2 regions of the Duganella sp. AC237 genome follow, and region 2 is predicted to be linked to the other one. Evidence: predicted binding sites of a transcription regulator. Region 2 holds the regulator's gene; the other holds the start of a gene.
The links. The regulator FNR, encoded in region 2, switches genes on or off when oxygen is low (the NO sensors DNR and NnrR bind a similar motif). The targets are predictions, from matches to a motif close to TTGATNNNNATCAA.
Positions count from the first base shown of each region.

Region 1 (11,024 bases), 820 kb from region 2:
GGCCAGCGCGCCGCCTTTTTCCCATTCGTGCGACATGCGGCGGCCGTGGAAGCGTTCGATGCCTTTTTCGGCCAGCAGCGCCAGCGCCACCAGCGAGCGCACGGCGTCGTCGGTGGCCGGGTCGTCGAGCACGCGGTAGTCGTGGTGCAGCAGGATGGCCCAGGAGACGTCCGGCGACAGCCCCCAGTTGCGCGCCAGCAGGCAGCCGATGGCGGCGTGGTTGGTGCTGTAGCGCTGGTCTTCGACGGCGGTGAACGGCAGCCCGGCCTCGTGGCAGGCGTCGGCGTAGGTGTCGGCGTAGTCGCTGAAGCGGTTCATCAGCAGCGGCACGCCGATGTCGCAGAACAGGCCGAAGGTGTGGGCGATGTCGGGCGGGGCGATGCGCAGCTTGCGCGAGATGAACACCAGCGCCTGGGCGCGCCGCGCCGACACTTCCCAGAACGCGTTCAGGTCCGATTCCTTGCCTTCGATGGCCTGGCGCGCGAGCAGCCCGGTCAGCAGGGCGGCGCACTGGTCGACGCCGAGGAAGTTGATGCCCTGTTCAACCGACTTGGCCTTGCGGGCGGCGCCGAAGAACGGCGAGTTGGCCAGCTTGAGCAGGGCGCCGGACATGCCGACGTCGTTGCCGATGATGCGGGCGATGCGGCGCGGCGACGGGTCGGACTGGGCCAGCTCGCGCTGCAGGTCGACAAGCAGGCTGGGCCGTGGAGGAATACGGATGGAGCGCATCAGCGCTTCTTCCACCGCGTTTTCTACTGGCATGGCTGGGGCTGCAACTGTCGTCATGTTGTTCTTCAGGTGTCAAAGGCGGCGCGCGGCCCCGATGGGCGGCCGGCGCGGACAAATGTTGGGCGTGCGAATGAGCATGCGTACCCAACATTATCGCCGCAAGCGCGCGCCGGTTGCGCGAATTTCTCCCAATTTTATTGCTTTGGGGCTACACAGGCTTCAAATTTGTCGCAAATTTTGGCCCGTGACACAAATTTGATGTCGCTTCGATAACGATTCAATAGCCCGGCCGTGGTTGCGCGGTCCAGATTGGCATTTACAATATCGCCATGACCAATGTTATCGCAGGGATCAATTTTGCCGCGCCGTCGCACGAGGTGGCGCGCCGGCTCATCGGCGTGACGGTGCTGGTCGACGGCGTCGGCGGGCGCATCGTCGAGACCGAGGCCTACGACCGCGATGAGCCGGCTTCGCATTGCTATATCGGTGAGACGCCGCGCAATTTCTCGATGTTCGGCCCGCCCGGGCGCAGCTATGTCTACCGTTCGCACGGGCTGCACTGGTGCCTCAATTTCGTCTGCCGCGAGGAGGGCCACGGCGCCGGGGTGCTGATCCGCGCGCTCGAACCGGTGCAGGGATTGGAGCGGATGCGCGAGCGGCGCGGCATGGACGACGCGCGCCTGCTGTGCGCCGGACCGGGACGGCTATGCCAGGCGCTGGGCGTGACGCGCGAGCATAACAATCTGCCGCTCGACGCGCCGCCGTTCCTGCTGCTGCCGCCCGATCACGGGTTGCCGGCGCCTGAGCCGATCGTCGTGCTAGCCGGCCCGCGCATCGGCATTTCGAAAGCCGTGGAGCTGCCGTGGCGCTTCGGCGTGGCCGGCTCGCGCTTTTTGAGCAAACCCATGCGCGCCTGAGGCCGCGCCGGCGACGGCCACCGGCGCCGCCGGCGGCTCGACCTTGAACACCGACACCGCCTGCGACAGGTGCACCGCCTGGTCCTGCAGGCTCTCGGCGGCGGCCGCCGCCTGTTCCACCAGCGCCGCGTTCTGCTGGGTGACGTCGTCCATCTGACCGACCGCCTGGTTGACCTCGGCGATGCCCAGCGCCTGCTCGGCGCTGGCGTCGCTGATGCGGGCGATGATGTCGTTGACCTCGCGCACCGAGTCGACGATGTCGCCCATGCGCTCGCCGGCCTGGTGCACCGAGGCGCTGCCGCTGTCGATGGTGGCCACCGAGGCCGCGATCAGGGTTTTGATTTCCTTGGCCGCCGCCGCCGAGCGCTGCGCCAGCGTGCGCACCTCCGACGCCACCACAGCGAAGCCGCGCCCCTGCTCGCCGGCGCGCGCCGCCTCGACCGCCGCGTTGAGCGCCAGGATGTTGGTCTGGAACGAGATGCTGTCGATGACGCTGATGATGTCGACGATCTGGCGCGAGCTGGCGCGGATCGACGTCATCGTCTGCACCGCCTGCTGCACGGCGGCGCCGCCGCGCTGCGCCATGTCGGTGGCGCTGGCGGCCAGCTTGCAGGCCTGCTGGGCGTTGGCGGCGTTTTGCTGCACCGCCCGCGTCAGGCTGTCCATCGCGCTGGCGGTCTGTTCGAGCGAGCTGGCCTGCATTTCGGTGCGGGTCGACAGATCGAGGTTGCCGCTGGCGATTTCGTGGGCGGCCGTGTCGATCGAGCGCACCGCCGTCAAGATCGTGCCCAGGGTCTGCGTCAGGTTGCTCATGGTCTGGTCGAGCATGCGCGCGGTGTCGGCGATTTCATCGCGGCCGTCGTTGCGCCGCCCGGTGCCGAGGCGGCCCGCCGCCAGCGCCACCACAACGTCGGCGATGCCGCGGATGTCGCGCAGCATGGCGCCGCGCACCGCCATCGTCACGCCCAGCGACAGCGCGATCGACAGCAGCACGATGACAGCCATGGTGGTGGTGAGGGTGGCGAAGTCGCCGGTGGCGCGGGCGTGCGCCTGTTCGCTCAGTTGCTTTTGCAGCGCCGACATTTTCGCCAGCTGGTCGTTGAGCTGCAGGAACTGCGTTTCCGCCTTGGCCATCGAGTTGGTGGCGATGCTTTGATCCATCTGCGCCATGTCCATCGTTTCGAGCACCGCCTTGCGATAGGCCGCCAGCGACTGCAGCGACTGCTCGACGAGCTTGCGCTCGGCCTCGTCGGCGCCGGCTTCGGCGGCCAGCCGGCGCAGACCGGCCTCGACGCCGGCGTGGCGCGCCTTGATCTGTTTGCCCAGCGCGTCGAGCCGCGCCTGCGCGAAGCTGCCGTTGACCCAGGCCAGCAACTGGTAGATGTGGGCATGGGCGTAGCGCGCCTCGCCGGAGACGTCTGCCGCCGCCTTGAGGCGCTCGGCGCGCACCTGCACCAGGTTCTGCATTGAGGCGTTCTGGCGCACCATGCCGTAGTAGCCGGCGGCGGCGGTGACGATCAACAGCACCAGCACCAGGCCGGGCGCGAGCAGCAGTTTGGGACCTATCCGTAATTTCTTCAACATGATGCTCTCCGGCGGTTGCGTCGTGATTATTTCTTGTAGATGCCCGCCTCCAGCACGGCGTCGCCGACGCGCAGGATATAGGTGGTCTTCGGCTCGATCTTGCCGGTGGTTGGATTCTTGTACTGGTAGTCGACCCAGCCGCTGCCTTTCTTGGCGGCCAGCTCGATGATCTCGCGGCGGTATTTCTTGCCGCTGGCGTCGGGCACGTCGGTCAAGTCCTTGCCGACGATGGACGGGTTGATCGGATGGGCCAGCACGATGCCGGTGTTGATGTCGCGCATGTCCACGTACAGCGAGCCCTGCACATAGTCGGGGTCCTTGGCGGTGATCTTTTTCATCATCGCTTCCTTGCCGTTGGCCTTCATGAAGGCGGCGCCTTTTTCGGCCATGGCGATGGCGTCTTTCTCGGTCGGCTCGCTGGCGTGGGCGGCCGGCAGGTTGAACAGGGCGGTCGCGGCGATGGCGGCCAGGGCGAAGTGCGCGAAGTGCAGTTTCATGGCGGTTCCTTGTCAGGTGAGGGGATTGCTCGGGTCAACTTTACGCCCGCCCCGGTCGCCGGGATTGCGCTGTCGCAAGGTGTGGCCGCATGGCAATTACGACCGTGGTTTTATTGCCGCTTGCGCCCCGTCTCTAAATATTTCCAAGTGTCACTTGATTTTCGGCAATTTCAATGGCCCATGGGCAGCCTACGATTCAGTTTCCGCCACCCCACAAAAGCGATAGGAAACCGCCATGACCACCAACCTGAATTCGTCCGGGACCCCAAGCGCCGCGCAGGCGCCGAAGTTCAAACCCTTCATCCGCCAGACCATCGCCAATTCGCGCCAGTGGGAATGGATACCGCCCGAGTTGCAGGAGGCGGTGCAGGTGGTGTCGCATGTGCTGCCGTTCCGCACCAACGAATACGTGCTCGACCATCTGATCGACTGGAACAACATCCCCGACGATCCGATCTACCGCCTGGTGTTCCCGCACAAGGACATGCTGCAGGCGGACGACTACGCCCAGCTGCGCGAACTGGTGCTGGGCCACGCCAACCAGCCGGCGATGGCCGAACTGGTGCGCAAGATCCGCCTGCGCATGAACCCGCACCCGGCCGGACAGATGACGCACAACGTGCCGCGCGTAAACGACGCGCCGGTCAAGGGCCTGCAGCACAAGTACAAGGAGACGGTGCTGTTCTTCCCCAGCGCCGGCCAGACCTGCCACGCCTATTGCACCTTCTGTTTCCGCTGGCCGCAGTTCGTCGGCATGGACGACATGAAGTTCGACGCCCGCGAGTCGCACGAGCTGGCGGCCTACCTGAAGCTGCATCCGGAGGTGACCGATGTGCTGATCACCGGCGGCGATCCGCTGATCATGAACACCCGCTCGCTCGAGGCCTATATCGAGCCGCTGCTGGTGCCGGAGCTGGCGCATATCCAGAACATCCGCATCGGCACCAAGTCGGTGGCCTACTGGCCGCAGCGCTTCGTCACCGACCGCGACGCCGACGATTTGCTGCGCCTGTTCGAGCGGGTGGTCGCCAGCGGCAAGAACATGGCCATCATGGGCCATTACAACCACGCGGTGGAGCTGCGCTCGGAGATCGCCCAGCGCGCCGTCAAGCGCATCGTCGGCACCGGCGCCACCCTGCGCATGCAAGGCCCGCTGATCCGCCACATCAACGAAGATCCGAAAAGCTGGGCCGAGCTGTGGCAGACCGGCGTGCGCCTGGGCGCGATTCCCTACTATATGTTCGTCGAGCGCGACACCGGCCCGCGCGAGTATTTCGAGCTGCCGCTGGCGCGCGCGCACGAGATCTTCCAGGAGGCCTATCAGATGGTGTCGGGCCTGGCGCGCACCGTGCGTGGCCCGTCGATGAGCGCCTTCCCCGGCAAGGTGGTGATCGACGGCGTGGCCACCATCGGCGGCGAAAAGGTGTTCGCGCTGCAGTTCCTGCAGGCGCGCAATCCGAACTGGGTGCGCCGTCCGTTCTACGCCAAGTACGATCCGAACGCGACCTGGATGGACCATTTGAAACCGGCCTTCGGCAAAGAGAAATTCTTCTTCGAGGAGGAGGGCGGCAGCCGCAGCGAGTACGGCATCGAGACGCCCGGCCACCGCAAGGTGATTCCGCTGATCTCGGCGCGGCAGGAGGCGGCGGCCGCCGCCGTGTCCGCCGGTTGCAGCGCCCCCAACGCCGCATAGGGTGACGCCATGCTGACCCGGGAACGGACGCGGGAGGACATGGTGTGCATGCCGCCACCCCAGACCCGCAATGCGGCCACAGGGGTCGGACCCCGTACGGGGTCCGACCCCGCGCCTCCGGTTTGCGGGTTGGGGGCGCCGCCGCCCAAACTGTCGGGAAGCGCCGTGTTCATGCTGGTGTTCCTGCCGTTCGCGCTGGGCCACTTCCTGTCGGCGCTGATGCGCACCGTGAACGCGACAGTGGCGCCGCAACTGGTGAAGTCGCTCGCGCTCACGCCCGGCCAACTGGGGCTGCTGACCAGCGCCTTCTTTTTCGCCTTCGCGCTGGTCCAGCTGCCGGTCGGCATCGCGCTCGACCGCTGGGGGCCGGCCAAGGTCCAGCTGCCGATGCTGATCGTGGCCGCGCTGGGCGCGCTGGCTTTCTCCGGCGGCCACACCTTCGCCGAACTGCTGGTGGCGCGCGCCGTCATCGGCCTGGGCGTGGGCGGCTGCTTCATGTCGGCGGTGAAGGCAATTTCGACCTGGATCGCGCCGTCGCGCATGCCGTCGGTGCAGGGCTACCTGATCGCCGTCGGCGGCCTGGGTGCGGCCTCGGCCACCTTGCCGGTGCGCCTGGCCTTGCACTACACCGACTGGCGCGGCCTGTTCGTCGTGCTGGCCGTGGCGGCCGTGACCACCGGCCTGCTGATCCGCATGCTGGCGCCGTCGCCGCCGCTGTCGCCGCCAGGATCGGGTAAAGGATCGCTGCTGGCGAAGATGGGCGAGGTCTACCGCCATCCGGCTTTCCGCGAGGTGGCGATGCTGGTGCTGATCCCGCACACGGTATTTTTCGGCATGCAGGGCTTGTGGATCAGCCGCTGGCTGACCGACGCCGCCCGATTTTCCGACGAGGCGGTCGGCTATCTGCTGTATCTGAGCATGGCCGCTATCATCTTTGGAGCCATCGCGGTGGGCATGATCACCGAGTGGGCCGGGCGCCGCGGCGTGCCGCCGATCCGCGTGGCGGCGGCCGGCGTGGCCCTGTTCATCCTGGTGCAACTGGGCTTTGTGTTCAACTGGCCGCCCAGCTACCAGACCCTGTCGGTGCTGTTTACGCTGGTGGGCACGGTGACCGGCATCGAGTACGCGATCGTCGCGCAGAACCTGCCCGGCAGCTTGACGGGACGCGCCGCCACCTGTCTGAACCTGCTCATTTTCCTGGGCGCGTTCGCGGTGCAGGCCGGCTTCGGCATGGTGGTCGGCTGCTGGCGGCCCAACCTGCTGCAGCAGTACCCGGCGCAGGCCTACCAGGTCGGCTTCGCGGTGCTGGTGTTGCTGCAGTTGCCCGGATTGGGATGGTTCGTGTGGCGGCGCTGGAGACGGCCGTCCGGTTCCGGTAGAATGGACCTCCATTCCGGCAACCCGGCGACCAGCCCTTCATGACGCGATGACCAAACTTCAACAGGCCCAGAACGGACACGGCGCGGACAACGCGTTCACCTCCCTGCCGCGCAGTTGGCAGGATTGGATCAAGGAGAATCTGGCGCGCGCGTGCAGCCCGCTGGACATGGCCAACAGCATGGCCCGTTCGGGCCAGTACAGCATGGCCGCGGCCAGCGCAGCCATCGACGAAGCCCTGCGCATGCGGGCGCGGGACGATGGCGGCGCCGCCGGCGAGCCCGGGCCGCCGCAAAGCGTGTTCGTGGCGCCGCAGCAGATGCCCTTCATCGACATCGAACGCAATCGCGTCGCCGCCCCGGACCGCGAGGTCGAGCTGCTGTTCGTGCTCAAACAGCCACAGGTGATCCTGCTCGGCAATGTGCTCAGCATGGAGGAATGCGACGCCATCGTCGCCCACTGCGGCACGCGCTACACCCGCTCGACCGTCACCGGCGAGGCCGACGGCGCCAGCGTGGTGCACGAGGGCCGCACCAGCGAGATGGCCTTCATCCAGCGCGGCGAGGCCGAGGTGGCAGAGCGCATCGAACGGCGCCTGGCGGTGCTGGCGCACTGGCCGGCCGAATGCGGCGAACCGTTCCAGCTGCAGAAGTACAACAGCACGCAGGAGTACCGGCCGCACTTCGACTGGCTCGACCCGGACAGCAGCGGCCACCAGAGCCACCTGCAGCGCGGCGGCCAGCGCCTGGCCACGTTCATCCTGTACCTGAGCGACGTCGAGCAGGGCGGCGGCACCGTCTTCCCCGGCATCGGCCTGGAGGTGTACCCGAAAAAGGGCAACGCGCTGTGGTTCCTCAACACCGACGCCAACCACCAGCCGGACCGGCAAACGCTGCACGGCGGCGCGCCGGTGGTCAGCGGCACCAAGATCATCGCCAACAAATGGTTGAGACAGGGACGCTACGGTTAGAATGTCGCAGACATCTTAACCAAGGAACTGTATGAGACTTGTGCGTTACGGCCGTCCCGGCAAAGAGAAACCAGGCCTGATCGATGACGAAGGCAAGCTGCGCGACCTGTCCGGCGTGATCGACGACATCGGCGCCGAGCAGCTGTCGCCCAAGGCGCTGCGCAAGCTGGAGAAAATCGCCCACGCCTCGCTGCCGCTGGTGCGCGGCAATCCGCGCTACGGCGTGCCGATCGCCCGCGTCGGCAAATTCATCGGCATCGGCCTCAATTATTCCGACCACGCGGCTGAAATCGGCATGCCGGCGCCCAAGGAGCCGGTGGTGTTCATGAAGGCCGTCACCTGCGTCAACGGCCCGGACGATCCGGTGATGCTGCCGCAAGGGTCGAAGAAGACCGACTGGGAAGTGGAGCTGGGCGTGGTGATCGGCACGCGCGCGCAATACGTCAGCGAAGCGGACGCGCTCAAGTACGTGGCCGGCTATTGCGTGGTCAACGACGTCTCGGAACGCGCCTTCCAGCTGGAGATGGGCACGCAGTGGGACAAGGGCAAGGGTTGCGACACCTTCGGTCCGATCGGCCCGTGGCTGGTGACGCAGGAGGATATCTACGATGTGCAGAAGCTCGATCTGTACCTGGATCTGAACGGCAAGCGCATGCAGACCGGCTGCACCGAAACGATGGTGTTCTCCGTGGCGCAGATCATCAGCTACCTGTCGAAGTTCATGACGCTGGAGCCGGGCGACGTGATCGCCACCGGCACGCCGCCGGGCGTCGGCCAGGCGCGCAAACCGCAGCGCTTCCTGAAGAAAGGCGACACCCTGCGCCTGGGCATCGCCGGCCTGGGCGAACAGCAGCAGGACGTCATCGCCTGGCAAGCGCGCTGAGCGTTTCAGCACGCCGGGGTCAAGTCTGACAATCGGACACGGATTGAACCGTCGCGGTGGCTTTACTGACGGGGTCGTGTCCGAATGTCAGACTTGACCCCGATTTTGCGCGGCGTTGCGTCACAACACACTGGCAAACGCCTGCGTGACTCCATCCCCAAGCCGCGTGGTTATCTCCGCCAGCTCCGCCTCGGTGCTGGTGAACGGCGGCGCCAGCAAGATATGGTCGCCCAGCCGGCCATCGATGGTGCCGCCCATCGGGTACACCATCAACCCCACCGCCATCGCCTGTTCCTTGATCGCCGCGTGCAGCTTGAGTTCCGGATCGAACGGCGCCTTGCTCTCGCGGTCCTTGACCAGCTCCATCCCGATAAACAGCCCGCGCCCGCGAATATCGCCCACATGCGGATGCTCGCCGAACGCTTCGCGCAGCATGCGGCGGAAGCAGGCGCCGCGCACCGTCACTTCGCCCAGCAGGTTGTCGCGCTGGATCACCTTCTGCACCGCCAGCGCGGCGGCGGCGGCGATCGGATGGCCCATGTAGGTGTGGCCGTGCTGGAAGGCCCCGCTGCCGTCGCGCAGGCGCTCGACGATGTGGTCGCGCGCCAGCACCGCGCCGATCGGCTGGTAGCCGGCGCCGAGGCCTTTGCCCAGCACCACCAGGTCGGGCAGGGCGCCCTCCTGCTCGAACGCATACAAGGTGCCGGTGCGGCCCATGCCGCACATGACTTCATCGGCGATCCACAGGATGCCGTACTGGTCGCACAGCTGGCGCACGCCGCGGAAGTAGCCCGGTGTCGGCGGCACGGCGCCGGAGGTGGCGCCGACCACCGTCTCGGCGCAGAAGGCGATCACGCGCGACGGTCCGGCGGCAAGGATGCGCGCTTCCAGCTCGCGCAGCAGGCCGTCAGTGTAGGCGTCGACGCTCTGGTCCTTGGCGCGGTGGCGGTATTCGTAGCAGGGCGACACGCGCGGCACGTTCATCAGCAGCGGCTCGAACGGACGGCGGCGCCACTCGTTCCCACCGATGGCCAGCGCGCCGAGGGTGTTGCCATGATAGCTCTGGCGGCGGGCGATGAAGACGCTGCGTTCGGTGTCGCCCGCCTCGACGAAGTACTGGCGCGCCAGCTTGAGCGCCGTCTCCATCGCCTCCGAGCCACCGGAGACGAGGTAGACGTGATTGAGGTCGCCGGGGGCGTCGCTGGCCAGGCGCGTGGCCAGTTCCTCTGCGGGCTCGCAGGTGAAGAACGCGGTGTGGGCATAGGCGTTGCGGTCAATCTGGTCGTGCATCGCGGCCAGCACGTCGGGGTGGCCGTGGCCCAGCGACGAGACGGCGGCGCCGCCGCTGGCATCGAGATAGCTGTTGCCTTGGCTGTCGCGCACCGTCAGCCCGGAGGCACTGACGGCCAGCGGCGGCGGGCGGCGCAGGTTGCGGTGGATGATGTGGCTCATGGCGTCCTTTCTGGCGTGGGGAAGAGTGTGACCGACAGCAGAAGATAGCGCCGATCGGCTTGTATTCCCTTGATAAATGCCGGAACATAAGTGAATTGTTTCCCAAAGCCACAAGGAAGAATGTTATGAACGATCGACTGGGACCGATTCCCTTCGCCCACATGAGCGCGAGCCAGCAGGTGGCGGCGCAGGCGGTCATCGACGGCCCGCGCGGCGCGTTGTACGGGCCGTTCGTGCCGCTGATCCGCAGCCCGGAGCTGATGGCGGCGGCGCAGCGCATGGGCGAGTACCTGCGCTACCGCAGCGCCATCGGCACGCGGCTGACGGAGCTGGCGATCCTGGTGACGGCGCGCCAATGGAGCCAGCAGGTGGAGTGGGCGATCCACGAGCCGATCGCGCGCGACCACGGCATCGCCGACGGCGTGATCGCGGCGATCGCGGCGCGCCGGCGACCCGAGGACATGGCGCCGGACGAAGCGCTGGTGCACGATTTCTGCGTGATGCTGCACCAGCGCCAACGGATCGACGACGACACCTACGCGGCGGCGCTGGCGCTGTTCGGCGAGCATGGCGTCGTCGATTTGATGGGGATCAACGGCTACTACACGTTTTTGGCGATGGTGATGAACGCGGCGCAGACGGAGGTGCCGGCATCGGCCGCCGTGCCGCTGCCGGAATAGCTTTATACTGATGCCTAACGTTCAAGGGGTTGGTCATGGCGGAAATCAATGTGAAGGAGGCGGTCAAAGCCGCCAAGGACGCGTTGCTTGAGTTATACGAGGATGATCCTCCGAAGGCAATGGCCTTGGAGGAGATCGAGAAGGTCCAGGACAACGGGCGTCAGCTGTGGGCGGTAACGCTGGGCTTTCTACGACACAATGGGGTAGTCATGCAGACCCAGAACACTATTGGCGCCATCTTT
Region 1 covers NZ_CEEDEW010000003.1:907,222-918,245, forward strand. Annotated here, with positions in the region: gene AC0IYS_RS04355 (HDOD domain-containing protein) at 1-786, opposite strand, end outside; gene AC0IYS_RS04360 (DNA-3-methyladenine glycosylase) at 1,059-1,646, shown strand; gene AC0IYS_RS04365 (methyl-accepting chemotaxis protein) at 1,548-3,230, opposite strand; gene AC0IYS_RS04370 (cache domain-containing protein) at 3,257-3,727, opposite strand; gene AC0IYS_RS04375 (KamA family radical SAM protein) at 3,963-5,420, shown strand; gene AC0IYS_RS04380 (MFS transporter) at 5,592-6,842, shown strand; gene AC0IYS_RS04385 (2OG-Fe(II) oxygenase) at 6,847-7,767, shown strand; gene AC0IYS_RS04390 (fumarylacetoacetate hydrolase family protein) at 7,799-8,650, shown strand; gene AC0IYS_RS04395 (aspartate aminotransferase family protein) at 8,771-10,102, opposite strand; gene AC0IYS_RS04400 (carboxymuconolactone decarboxylase family protein) at 10,228-10,782, shown strand; gene AC0IYS_RS04405 (hypothetical protein) at 10,818-11,024, shown strand, end outside.
Region 1: AC0IYS_RS04375 (KamA family radical SAM protein) is a predicted target of FNR. The motif match lies at 3,882-3,895, and genes of this name have one in related genera.

Region 2 (11,024 bases):
TGCGCCCGGCATGGACGTGCCGGTCGCGCTGGGCATTGCCGCCGCCTTCGGCGCCAGCGTCGTGGCCACCGTGCGCGGCCACGGCGACGTCTGGTTCGATTCGGTGACGATGTTCATCTTCCTGCTGCTGTGCAGCCGACATTTGGAGCTGCGCGCGCGGCGCAAGGCCGGCGCCGCGCTCGAACGCCTACATCACGCGCTACCGGCATCGGCGACATTGCTGGCCGACTATCCCGCCAGCCGCGAGGCCAGCCTGGTCAAGGCGGCCGCGCTGCTGGTGGATAACGTCATCATGATCAAGCCGGGCGAGGCGGTGGCCGCCGACTGCGTCATCGTCGACGGCGCCACCACGCTCGACCTGTCGCTGCTGAGCGGCGAAAGCGCGCCGGTGGCCAAGGCGGCGGGCGAGGCGCTGCCCGGCGGCGCCATCAACGCCGGCGCCGTCGTGCTGGCGAGGGTGACGCGCCGCGCGCAGGACAGCACGATGTCGAACCTGGTCAAGCTGATCGACCGTGCCGGGCGCGACAAGCCGCGCATCGCGCTGTGGGCCGACAAGGTGGCAGCCTGGTTCGTCGCCGGGCTGCTGCTGTTCGCGCTGGCGGCGTTCGGCTTCTGGTTCTGGGTCGACGGCGACGCCGGGCGCGCCTGGCCGATCGCCATCGGCGTGCTGGTGGTGTCCTGTCCGTGTGCGCTGTCGCTGGCCACGCCGACCGCGCTGGCCGCCGCCACCGACCACCTGCTCGCGCAGGGCGTGCTGGTGAGCGGCGCGCAAACCCTGGAAACGCTGCACCGCGCCACCCATGTCGTGTTCGACAAAACCGGCACCCTGACGTTCGGCCGGCCGGTGCTGCAAGACGTACTGCCGCTGGGCGCGATGCGCGACGACTTCTGCCTGCAAGTGGCGGCAGCGCTCGACGCCGGCAGCGGCCACCCGCTGGCGCGCGCTATCGTCGGCGCGGCCAGCGAGGCGGGCGGCGGCGCACGCGCCAACTGGCACGCCACGGCGCTGACCGAAACGGCGGGACGCGGCGTCGAGGGCAAGGTGCACAACCGCCTTTACCGCCTCGGCAACGCCGGGTACGTGGCCGAACTGAGCGGCTCAGCGCCGGCGCACACAGTTGCCGACGGCGCCACGCCCGTTTACCTCGGCGCCGACGGCCAATGGCTGGCTTGTTTGCAACTGCACGATGGACTACGGCCCGATGCCCAGGCCACCGTCGATTGCTTCCGCCAGGCCGGCAAGACGGTGGTGCTGCTCAGCGGCGACCACGACGTGCTGGCGCGCCGCGTCGGCGACCGGCTCGGCATCGGCACCACGGTGGGCGGCTACCTGCCGGACGAGAAACTGGCCTTCGTGCGCCAGCTGCAAATAAAGGGCGCGGTGGTGGCGATGGTCGGCGACGGCATCAACGATGCCGCCGTGCTGAGCGCGGCCGACGTCTCGTTCGCGATGGGGGAGGGCGCCGCGCTGGCCCAGGCCCAGGCTGATGCGGTGCTGCTGGGTGGCCGACTCGGCGCGGTGGCCGACAGCGCCCGTGTGGCGCGCCGGACCATGGCGGTGATCCGCCAGAACCTGGCTTGGGCCAGCCTGTACAACCTGCTGGCGATCCCGGCGGCGGCGCTCGGCCTGCTCAATCCGTGGCTGTCCGGCGTCGGCATGGCGGCCAGCTCGGCCGTGGTGGTGCTCAACGCGCTGCGACTGCGTGGGCATGCTCGTGCTAAAAAGGAAACGTGATGGAAGCCTTATTCTTGCTAGTTCCGCTCAGCGTGGCCTTGGTGTTCGCCGCGCTGTGGGTGTTCTTCAACGCCGCCGACGACGGCCAGTTCGACGACCTGGTCGGCCCGGCGCTGCGCGTGTTGCAGGACGACGACTCGCCGAAAGTAAACCCCGCCGAAAAAGATCCATCCGGAAAATTTTGATCCACATCAAGGTTTTTTGAAGCCCCGATAAGTAACCTTTGATCCACATCATCAAAGCGTTCTAAGGGAGAACTTCGTGGACGGGAACTACAACTACAAGATCGTCAAGCAATTCGCGATCGCAACGGTAGTCTGGGGCATCGTCGGCATGCTGGTGGGGGTGATCATCGCCGCCCAACTGGCCTGGCCGGCGCTGAACCTGGACATCCCCTGGCTGACCTATGGCCGCCTTCGGCCGCTGCACACAAACGCTGTCATTTTCGCGTTCGGCATCTGCGGCCTGTTCGCCACCTCATATTATGTGGTGCAGCGGACCTGCCAGGTCCGCCTGTTCTCGGACAAGCTGGCCGCCTTCACCTTCTGGGGCTGGCAGGCGGTGATCCTGAGCGCCGTCGTGACCTTGCCGATGGGCCTAACGCGCGGCAAGGAATACGCCGAGTTGGAATGGCCGATCTCGATTTTGATCGCGGTGGTCTGGATCTGCTACGCGATCGTGTTCTTCGGCACGCTGCTCAAGCGCAAGGTCAAGCACGTCTACGTCGCCAACTGGTTCTTTGCCGGCTACATCATCGCCGTCACCCTGCTGCACGTGGTCAACGGCGCTAGCATGCCGGCCTCGGCGTTTAAATCCTACTCGGCCTACTCGGGCGTGCAAGACGCGATGATCCAGTGGTGGTACGGCCACAACGCGGTCGGCTTCATCCTCACCGCCGGCTACCTGGGCATGGTCTACTACTTCATCCCCAAGCAGGCCGAGCGTCCCGTGTACTCGTACCGCCTGTCGATCGTGCACTTCTGGGCGCTGATCTTCACCTATATGTGGGCCGGCCCGCACCACCTGCACTACACCGCGCTGCCGGACTGGACGCAATCGATCGGCATGGTGTTCTCGCTGGTGCTGCTGGCGCCGTCGTGGGGCGGCATGATCAACGGCATCATGACCCTGTCGGGCGCCTGGCACAAGCTGCGCACCGACCCGATCCTGAAATTCATGATCGTCTCGCTGTCGTTCTACGGCATCGCCACCTTCGAAGGTCCGATGATGTCGATCAAGACCATCAATTCGCTGTCGCACTACACCGACTGGGGCATCGCCCACGTCCACGGCGGCGCGCTCGGCTGGGTTGGCTTCATCACCATGGGCTCGATCTACTACCTGCTGCCGCGCCTGGCCGGCCAGCAAAAGATGTGGAGCACCAAACTGATCGACCTGCACTTCTGGGTCGCCACCATCGGTATCGTGCTCTACATCGCCGCCATGTGGATCGCCGGCGTCATGCAGGGCCTCATGTGGCGCGCGGTCAATCCCGACGGCACCCTGACGTACACCTTTGTCGAGGGCGTCAAGGCCACGTATCCGTACTACGTGGTGCGTTTCGGCGGCGGCCTGTTGTACCTGGGCGGCATGTGCCTGATGGGCTACAACACCTGGATGACCCTGCGTAACCGCGAGACCGCCGTCGCGCGCATTCCCGCGCTGGCCGCCGGTCACGCCTGATATCGGAGCACAAGATGAAATTTTCACCGAATTTTAAACATGAATGGATCGAGAAAAACCCCTGGCTGCTGATCGCGCTGGTGACCCTGGTGGTCAGCGTCGGCGGCGCCGTCGAGATCGTCCCGCTGTTCTTCCAGAAATCTACCACCGAGCCGGTGGCGGGGTTGAAACCTTATTCGCCGCTGCGCCTGGCCGGACGCGATGTCTACGTGCGCGAAGGCTGCTACAACTGCCATTCGCAAATGGTGAGGCCGTTCCGTGCCGAGACCGAGCGCTACGGCCACTACTCGGTCGCCGGCGAGTTCGTCTACGACCGGCCGTTCCAGTGGGGTTCCAAGCGCACCGGGCCGGATCTGGCGCGCGTGGGCGGCCGCTACAGCGACGAATGGCACCGCACCCACCTGGCCAGTCCGCGCGACGTGGTGCCGGAATCGAACATGCCGAACTATCCATGGCTGGCGAAAACCGCGCTGGTGCCGGCCGAGATCGTGCCGAAGATGCGCGCGCTGAAGCGCCTGGGCGACCCGTACACCGACGCCGAGATCGCCGCCGCGCCGGAAGAGCTGAAAGACAAGACCGAAGAAGACGCCCTGATCGCCTATCTGCAAGGCCTGGGCACATTAATCAAGACGAGGAACTAGCATGGCTATCGAGAACCTGTTTGACCGCGCCAGCAGCGTGATGACGGTGGTTTCCTTCATCACGTTCGCCGGCATCCTGTGGTGGACGTTCATCGCCAACAAGGAAGCCGACTTCGCCAAGGCGGCGCAGCTGCCCTTCGACGACGAGGAGAACGGCCATGGCTGATTTCACCAACGGTTTCTGGGACCTGTACATCGTCGTGCTCACCCTGCTCGGCATCGCCGGCTGCGGCATCCTTCTGTATTCGCAGGCCAAGGTCAAGCTGGCCAAGGACAAGGACGGCAAGATCGGCACGACGGGCCACACCTGGGACGAGGACTTGACCGAACTGAACACGCCGATGCCGCGCTGGTGGATGTGGCTGTTCTATATCACCATCATCTTCGCGCTGGCCTACCTGTTCCTGTATCCGGGCCTGGGCACCTACGCGGGCAAGCTGGGATGGAAATCCTCGGGCCAGTACCAGGCCGAACTCAAGCAGGCCGAGTCCGAGTACGGCCCGCTGTTCGCCCAATACCAGAAGCAGGACCTGAAAAAGGTCGCCGCCGATCCGAAGGCGCACGCCATCGGCCAGCGCCTGTTCCTGACGTACTGCGCGCAATGCCACGGTTCGGATGCGCGCGGCAACAAGGGCTTCCCCAACCTGACCGACAACGACTGGCTGTTCGGCGGCGCGCCGGCAACCATCAAGGAAACCATCCTGCACGGACGCGTCGGCGTGATGCCGCCGATGGGCGCCGCGCTCGGCTCGGACAAGGAGGTGGAAAACGTCGCCCACTACGTGCTCAGCCTGTCCGGCTCGACCGCCGATCCGATCAAGGCGGTGTTCGGCAAGGGCAAATTCGGCGCCTGCATGGCCTGCCACAGCGCCGGCGGTACGGGCAACCAGGCGATTGGTGCCCCGAATCTGAGCGACAAGGTCTGGCTGTTCGGCGGCAGCGCCGAGACCATCATGGAAACCATCCGCAAGGGCCGCAACGCTACCATGCCGGCGTTCGAGGACTTCCTCGGCGACGCCAAGGTGCACGTGCTGGCGGCGTACGTGTGGAGTTTGTCCAACGACGTCAACGCGCCGGAATCGTCGCCGGTTCCACCGGGTCCGGCGGAAGCGCCGGCCGTCGCCGCCGCCACGCCTGCGACGGAATAAACGAACGAAGATTATGAACTCGCCTGAGACCCAAGTCGTCCCCATGTACGCCGCGCGGGAGGAGATCTACCCGCGCGAGGCCTCGGGCCGCTATGCCCGGCTGCGTTGGCTGTTCGTCTGGCTGACGCAGCTGGCGTTCTACTGCACCCCGTGGTTGCAATGGAACGGCCGCCAGGCCCTGCTGTTCGACCTGGGCGCGCGCAAGTTCTACATCTTCGGCCTGGTGTTGTGGCCGCAGGATTTCATTTACCTGGCCGCGCTGCTGATCATCTGCGCCTATCTGCTGTTCCTGGCGACGGCAGTCGCGGGGCGCGTGTGGTGCGGCTTCGCCTGTCCGCAAACGGTGTACACCGAAATCTTCCTGTGGATAGAGCGCAAGATCGAAGGCAAGCGCAGCGCGCGAATCGCGCTCGACCGCCAGCCGCCGTCGGCGTCCAAGTTCGCCAAGAAAAGCGCCAAGCACCTAGCCTGGGGCGCGGTGGCGCTGTGGACCGGTTTCACGTTTGTAGGCTACTTCACGCCGATCAAGCATCTGGCCGGCGAGGTGCTGACGTTGAGCTTTGGCCCATGGGAATGGTTTTGGGTGGTGTTCTACAGCTTCGCCACCTACGGCAACGCCGGCTGGATGCGCGAGCAGGTGTGCAAGTACATGTGCCCGTACGCCCGCTTCCAGAGCTCGATGTTCGACCGCGACACCTTGATCATCACCTACGCCGGCGAACGGGGCGAGCCGCGCATGCCGTTGTCGAAGAAGGCGGCCGGCAAGGGCGGCGACTGCATCGACTGCTCGATGTGCGTGCAAGTGTGCCCGACCGGCATCGACATCCGCAACGGCCTGCAGTACGAATGCATCGGCTGCGCCGCCTGCGTCGACGCCTGCAACGGCGTCATGGAAAAGGTCGGCCTGCCGCGCGGGCTGATCCGCTACAGCACCGAGCGCGCCATGACCATGCACTACACGCCGATGCAAATCCGCCGGCGCACCCTGCGTCCCCGGGTGCAGATCTACGCCGCCATCCTGGCGCTGATCGTGGCCGCCGTCGGCACTGCGCTGTACCTGCGCGTGCCGCTCAAGCTGGACGTGATCCGCGACCGCGGCGCCATGGGGCGCGAGGTCGAGGACGGCATGATCGAAAACGTCTACCGGCTGCAGATCATGAACACGTCGGAGCTGGCGCAGACCTACCGCATCCGCGTCAGCGGCATTCCAACGCTGGCCCAGGTCACGCCGGAGCTGGTGCGGGTCGAGGCCACCGACACCAAGGCGCATCCGATCCGGCTGCGCACGGCGCATGGCGCCGCCCATCCGGGCTCGAACAAGATCGCCGTCGAACTGACGTCGGTCGACGACCCGTCGCTGCATGTGAAGGAAGACGCGGTATTCATCGTGCCGCGCTAAGGAGAGCATTATGACCGTATCGGTATCGCATGGCACGGCAACGCCGTGGTGGAAGCAGCGCTGGCCGTGGCTGCTGATGGCGGGGCCGGCGATCGTCATCGTCGCCGGCGTCTACACCGGCTACCTGGCCTTCACGCGGCAGGACGCGCTGGTGGTGGGCGACTACTACAAGCAGGGCAAGGCCATCAACCAGGACTTGCGGCGCGACCGCCTGGCCAGCTCGCTGGGGTTGTCGATGTCGATCGGCTACGACGCCACGCAAGGGATGCTGGCCGGCCAGCTGCGCCGCAATAGCGACGAGCACGGCAAGACGGAACGCTTGTTCGTGCGCCTGTCGCACGCCACCTTGCCGGCCAAGGATATCCAACTGGTGGTGCGGCCGGACGAATTCGGCCGCTTCCAGATCAATCTGCCGATGCTCGAGCGCAGCCGTTGGGTGGTGCTGGTGGAAGGCGAACAGCGCGACTGGCGCCTTGCCGGCGCCTGGAGCTGGCCGGCGCAGCGTAGCGTGACCCTGCGCGCGGAATAGTTCCGCAAACGGTGGAGGGCACGTGGAGACACGTAGGGCGGATTAGCGTAGCGTAATCCGCCAAGCTCCGTCGGCGGCGCATGCATGGCGGATTACGGCTTCGCCTAATCCGCCCTACGTGTCTACATGGTCATGTCACCGCTAGTGACAGGTCTGCGTGCCGGCCGTGATGGCTTTGAGCATGGGCGGGTCGAGCAGTTCGATTTCGCGGTTGCTCACGCGGAGCAGGCCTTCCTTCTTGAACTTCGACAGCAGGCGGCTGATGCTTTCGATCGTCAGGCCCAGGTAGTTGCCGATCTCTTCGCGCGACATGCGCAGCTGGAAGGTGTTGGGCGAGTAGCCGCGCGCCTCGTAGCGCGACGACAGGTTGACCAGGAAGGCGGCGAAGCGCTGCGTCGCCTGCATATTGCCCAGCAGGAGCATGACGCTTTGCTCGCGCGTGATCTCCTGGCTCATCATGCGGTGGAAATGCCGCAGCAGGGTCGGCATGTCGGCCAGAAGCTGTTGCAGGCTGCCGAACGGAATCTCGCACACCTCGCTGTCCTCCAGCGCGACGGCGGTGCAATGGTGCAGGTCGGTGCTGATGGCGTCCATGCCCAGCAGCTCGCCGGCCATCTGGAAGCCGGTGATCTGCTCGGCGCCCTCGCGGTTGACCTGGTAGGTCTTGAAATGCCCGAGCCGGATCGCGTACAGGTTCACGAACGGATCGCCGATGCGGAACAGGGTGCTGCCGCGCGCGACCTTGCGGCGGCGCCCGATGATCTGGTCGAGCCGCTCCATGTCTTCGTTGCCCAGTCCCATCGGCAGACACAGCTGATGCATGCTGCAGTTGGCGCAACTTGCCTTCAGGATGTCGATGGTGGCGCCGGGCAGCACCAGTGCGGGGAGGTCTCTTATCATGCCCCCAGTGTAGACCATTAGTCGCCGCTTTTGGCCGATGCCGCACTGTGCCGATCAGGTATTCGCCTTGCTGACAGCCTTGCTTGCAAGCGTTTTCGTACCGGCGGCCATGGGACCGCAAAATATTTTCGACATTCGGTCAAATTTATATTGCGCGCTATTAGATTGTTCGCTATAGTTCAACTCAAGCAAGTAGCACACTACTTAATCGCAAACAACCAACCTCGAAAGGAATCACCATGAAACGCTCGATCATCGCCGCCGCCCTGCTGGCCTCCACCGTCCTGACCGCCCAAGCCGCCGCGCCGGCCGCCGACACCACCGTGGTACTGGTGCACGGCGCCTTCGCCGACGGTTCCAGCTGGGAGAAAATCATCCCGCTGCTGCAAGCGAAGGGCTTGAAGGTGGTGGCCGTGCAAAACCCGCTGACCTCGCTGGCCGACGACGTCGCCGCCGCGCAGCGCGTGATCGACGCGCAAACCGGTAAAGTAGTGCTGGTCGGCCACTCGTGGGGCGGCACCGTGATCACCGAGGCGGGCACCAGCGACAAGGTCAAGGCGCTGGTCTACGTGGCCGCGTTCGCACCGTCGGCAGGCCAGGCCACCGCCGACCTGGGCAAAGACTACGCCGTGCCGCCAGGTATCGCCACCCTGCAGGCCGACGCCGGCGGTTTCCTGTGGCTGCCGACCGCGTCGGTCTCCGCCAACTTCGCCCAGGACGTCGCGCCGGCCACCGCCGCGCTGATCGCCGCCACCCAGGGTCCGATCGCCGCCAAGGCCTTCGCCGACAAGACCACCGTAGAGGCCTGGAAAAACAAGGCGAACTATTACATCGCCGCGTCCGACGATCGCATGATCGATCCGGCCCTGCAGCAAGCGTTCGCCAAGAAAATCAACGCCACCACTATCACGCTGAAATCGAGCCATGTGCCGATGGTGTCGCAGCCGCAAAAAGTCGCCGACGTGATCATCTCCGCTGCCCAGCGTTAATATTGTTGCCAAGGTCGGGCATTGATAGGAGAATTCCTGAGCACTTCCGTAGTTCTCCGATTTCATGTCCGACCCGCCCGACAAGGATGAAATGAAGCCACTTGGCATCAAGGCTAAAGTTGCGCTGGCGACCAGCATCACGTCGATCCTGATGATCGCGCTGGTGACCGTGGTTCAGATGCAACGCATGAAGGCGGACTTCACCAAGGTGCTTTTGACCCAGCAAACGGCGCTGATCGGCCGCACCGCCGAGGAACTCGACGACAAGCTGACCATGCTGCTCGACATCATCGCGCTGTCGGCGCGCCATCAGCCGGTCGAGCTCGCCAACTCCACCGAGCGGCTGCGCGCCTACTACCAGGACCGCGCCGTGCTGGCGCTGTTCGACGATCTGCTCGTGCTCAGCCCGCAAGGCGTGGTGATCGCCGACGTCCCGGTCCGGCCCGGCCGGGTCGGCATCGACGCCTCCGACCGCGCCTACTTCCAGACCGTGATGCGCACCCGCAAACCGCTGGTCGCCGAGCCAGTGATCGGCAAGTCCCACAAGCAGCCGATCGTGCAGATGGTGGCGCCGGTTCTCAACGCCAAGGGCGAGGTGGTGTGCGTGCTCAACGGCGTGCTGCGCCTGTACAAGGACAATGTGCTGGGCCACCTGCGCACCGCCAAGGTCGGCAAGAGCGGCTACTTTTTCGCCCTCACGCGCGGCGAGCATCCGGTCTACGTGCTGCATCCGGACGCCAGCCGCCTGCTGCAGCCGCGCCAGGCCGGCGCCAACGCCGCCACCACGCGCGCGCTGCGCGACGGCTTCGAGGGCACGGTCGAGAGCATCAACGGCAACGGCGAGCGCGCCCTCAACAGCTACAAGGCGCTCAAGTCGGTCGACTGGATCCTGGCCGCCTCGCTGCCGGCCGAAGAGGCGTTCGAGCCGTTCGAGGGCGTGCTCTCGCGCGTGCTGCTGTGGAGCGTGGTGGCCTCGATCCTGGCGGCGGCGCTGATCGGCTGGCTCACCCTGCGGCTGCTGGCGCCGCTCATCCGGCTGCGCGATGCCATCGTCGCGCTGCGCGGCGACGCCACCCATTTCGCGCCGCTGCCGGTGCGCACCGACGACGAGGTCGGCCAGCTGACGGCCGCCTTCAACAATCTGATGCGCGACCGGCTGGCGGCCGACGCGCGCCTGCAAAGCCTGGTCGAGTTCGCGCCCAACGCGATCGTCGTGGTCGGCGTCGACGGCCGCATCGAAACCTTCAACCGCGAGGCCGAGCGCCGCTTCGGCTACGGCCGCGACGAAATCCTCGGCCAGCCGCTCGAGACGCTGGTGCCAGTGGCCTTGCGCGAACAACACGCCGCGCACCGCGTCAAGTTCTTCGCCGACCGCCTCAGCGCCGAGCCGGTGCGCATGGGCGGCGGCGCCACCTTGCTGGGCCTGCGCCGCGACGGCAGCGAGTTCCCGATCGAAATCAACCTGAGCGCGGTGCGCACCGACCAGGGCACCAAGGTGCTGGCGGTGATCTCCGACATCACCGAACGGCGCCGCCTGCAGCTGGAAGTCGAGGCCCGCGCCCAGGAGCTGGAGCGGGAGCGCGACCGCGCCGAGGCCGCCAACCGCGCCAAGAGCGAGTTCGTGGCCAACATGAGCCACGAGATCCGCACGCCGATGAACGCGGTGCTGGGCATGGCCTACCTGCTCGGCAACACCACGCTGACCACCCAGCAGCGCAAGTACCTGAACATGGTCAAGGTGTCCGGGCAATCGCTGCTGGGCATCCTCAACGACGTGCTCGATTTCTCCAAGATCGAGGCGCGCCACATGGAGTTGTCCCCGGTCGAGTTCAGCCTGGACGACACCATGAACTCGCTGGCGACGATGATGACGATGAACGCCGGCGACAAGGAACTGGAGCTGGCCATCAGCGTCGAGCCGTCGGTGCCCAAGCGGCTGCGCGGCGATTCGATGCGGCTGCAGCAAATCCTGGTCAATTTGGCCGGCAACGCCATCAAGT
Region 2 covers NZ_CEEDEW010000003.1:89,173-100,196, reverse strand. Annotated here, with positions in the region: gene AC0IYS_RS00795 (heavy metal translocating P-type ATPase) at 1-1,735, shown strand, start outside; gene ccoS (cbb3-type cytochrome oxidase assembly protein CcoS) at 1,735-1,920, shown strand; gene ccoN (cytochrome-c oxidase, cbb3-type subunit I) at 1,997-3,418, shown strand; gene ccoO (cytochrome-c oxidase, cbb3-type subunit II) at 3,433-4,059, shown strand; gene AC0IYS_RS00775 (cbb3-type cytochrome oxidase subunit 3) at 4,061-4,225, shown strand; gene ccoP (cytochrome-c oxidase, cbb3-type subunit III) at 4,218-5,207, shown strand; gene ccoG (cytochrome c oxidase accessory protein CcoG) at 5,221-6,606, shown strand; gene AC0IYS_RS00760 (FixH family protein) at 6,617-7,135, shown strand; gene fnr (fumarate/nitrate reduction transcriptional regulator Fnr) at 7,277-8,035, opposite strand; gene AC0IYS_RS00750 (alpha/beta fold hydrolase) at 8,275-9,024, shown strand; gene AC0IYS_RS00745 (response regulator) at 9,089-11,024, shown strand, end outside.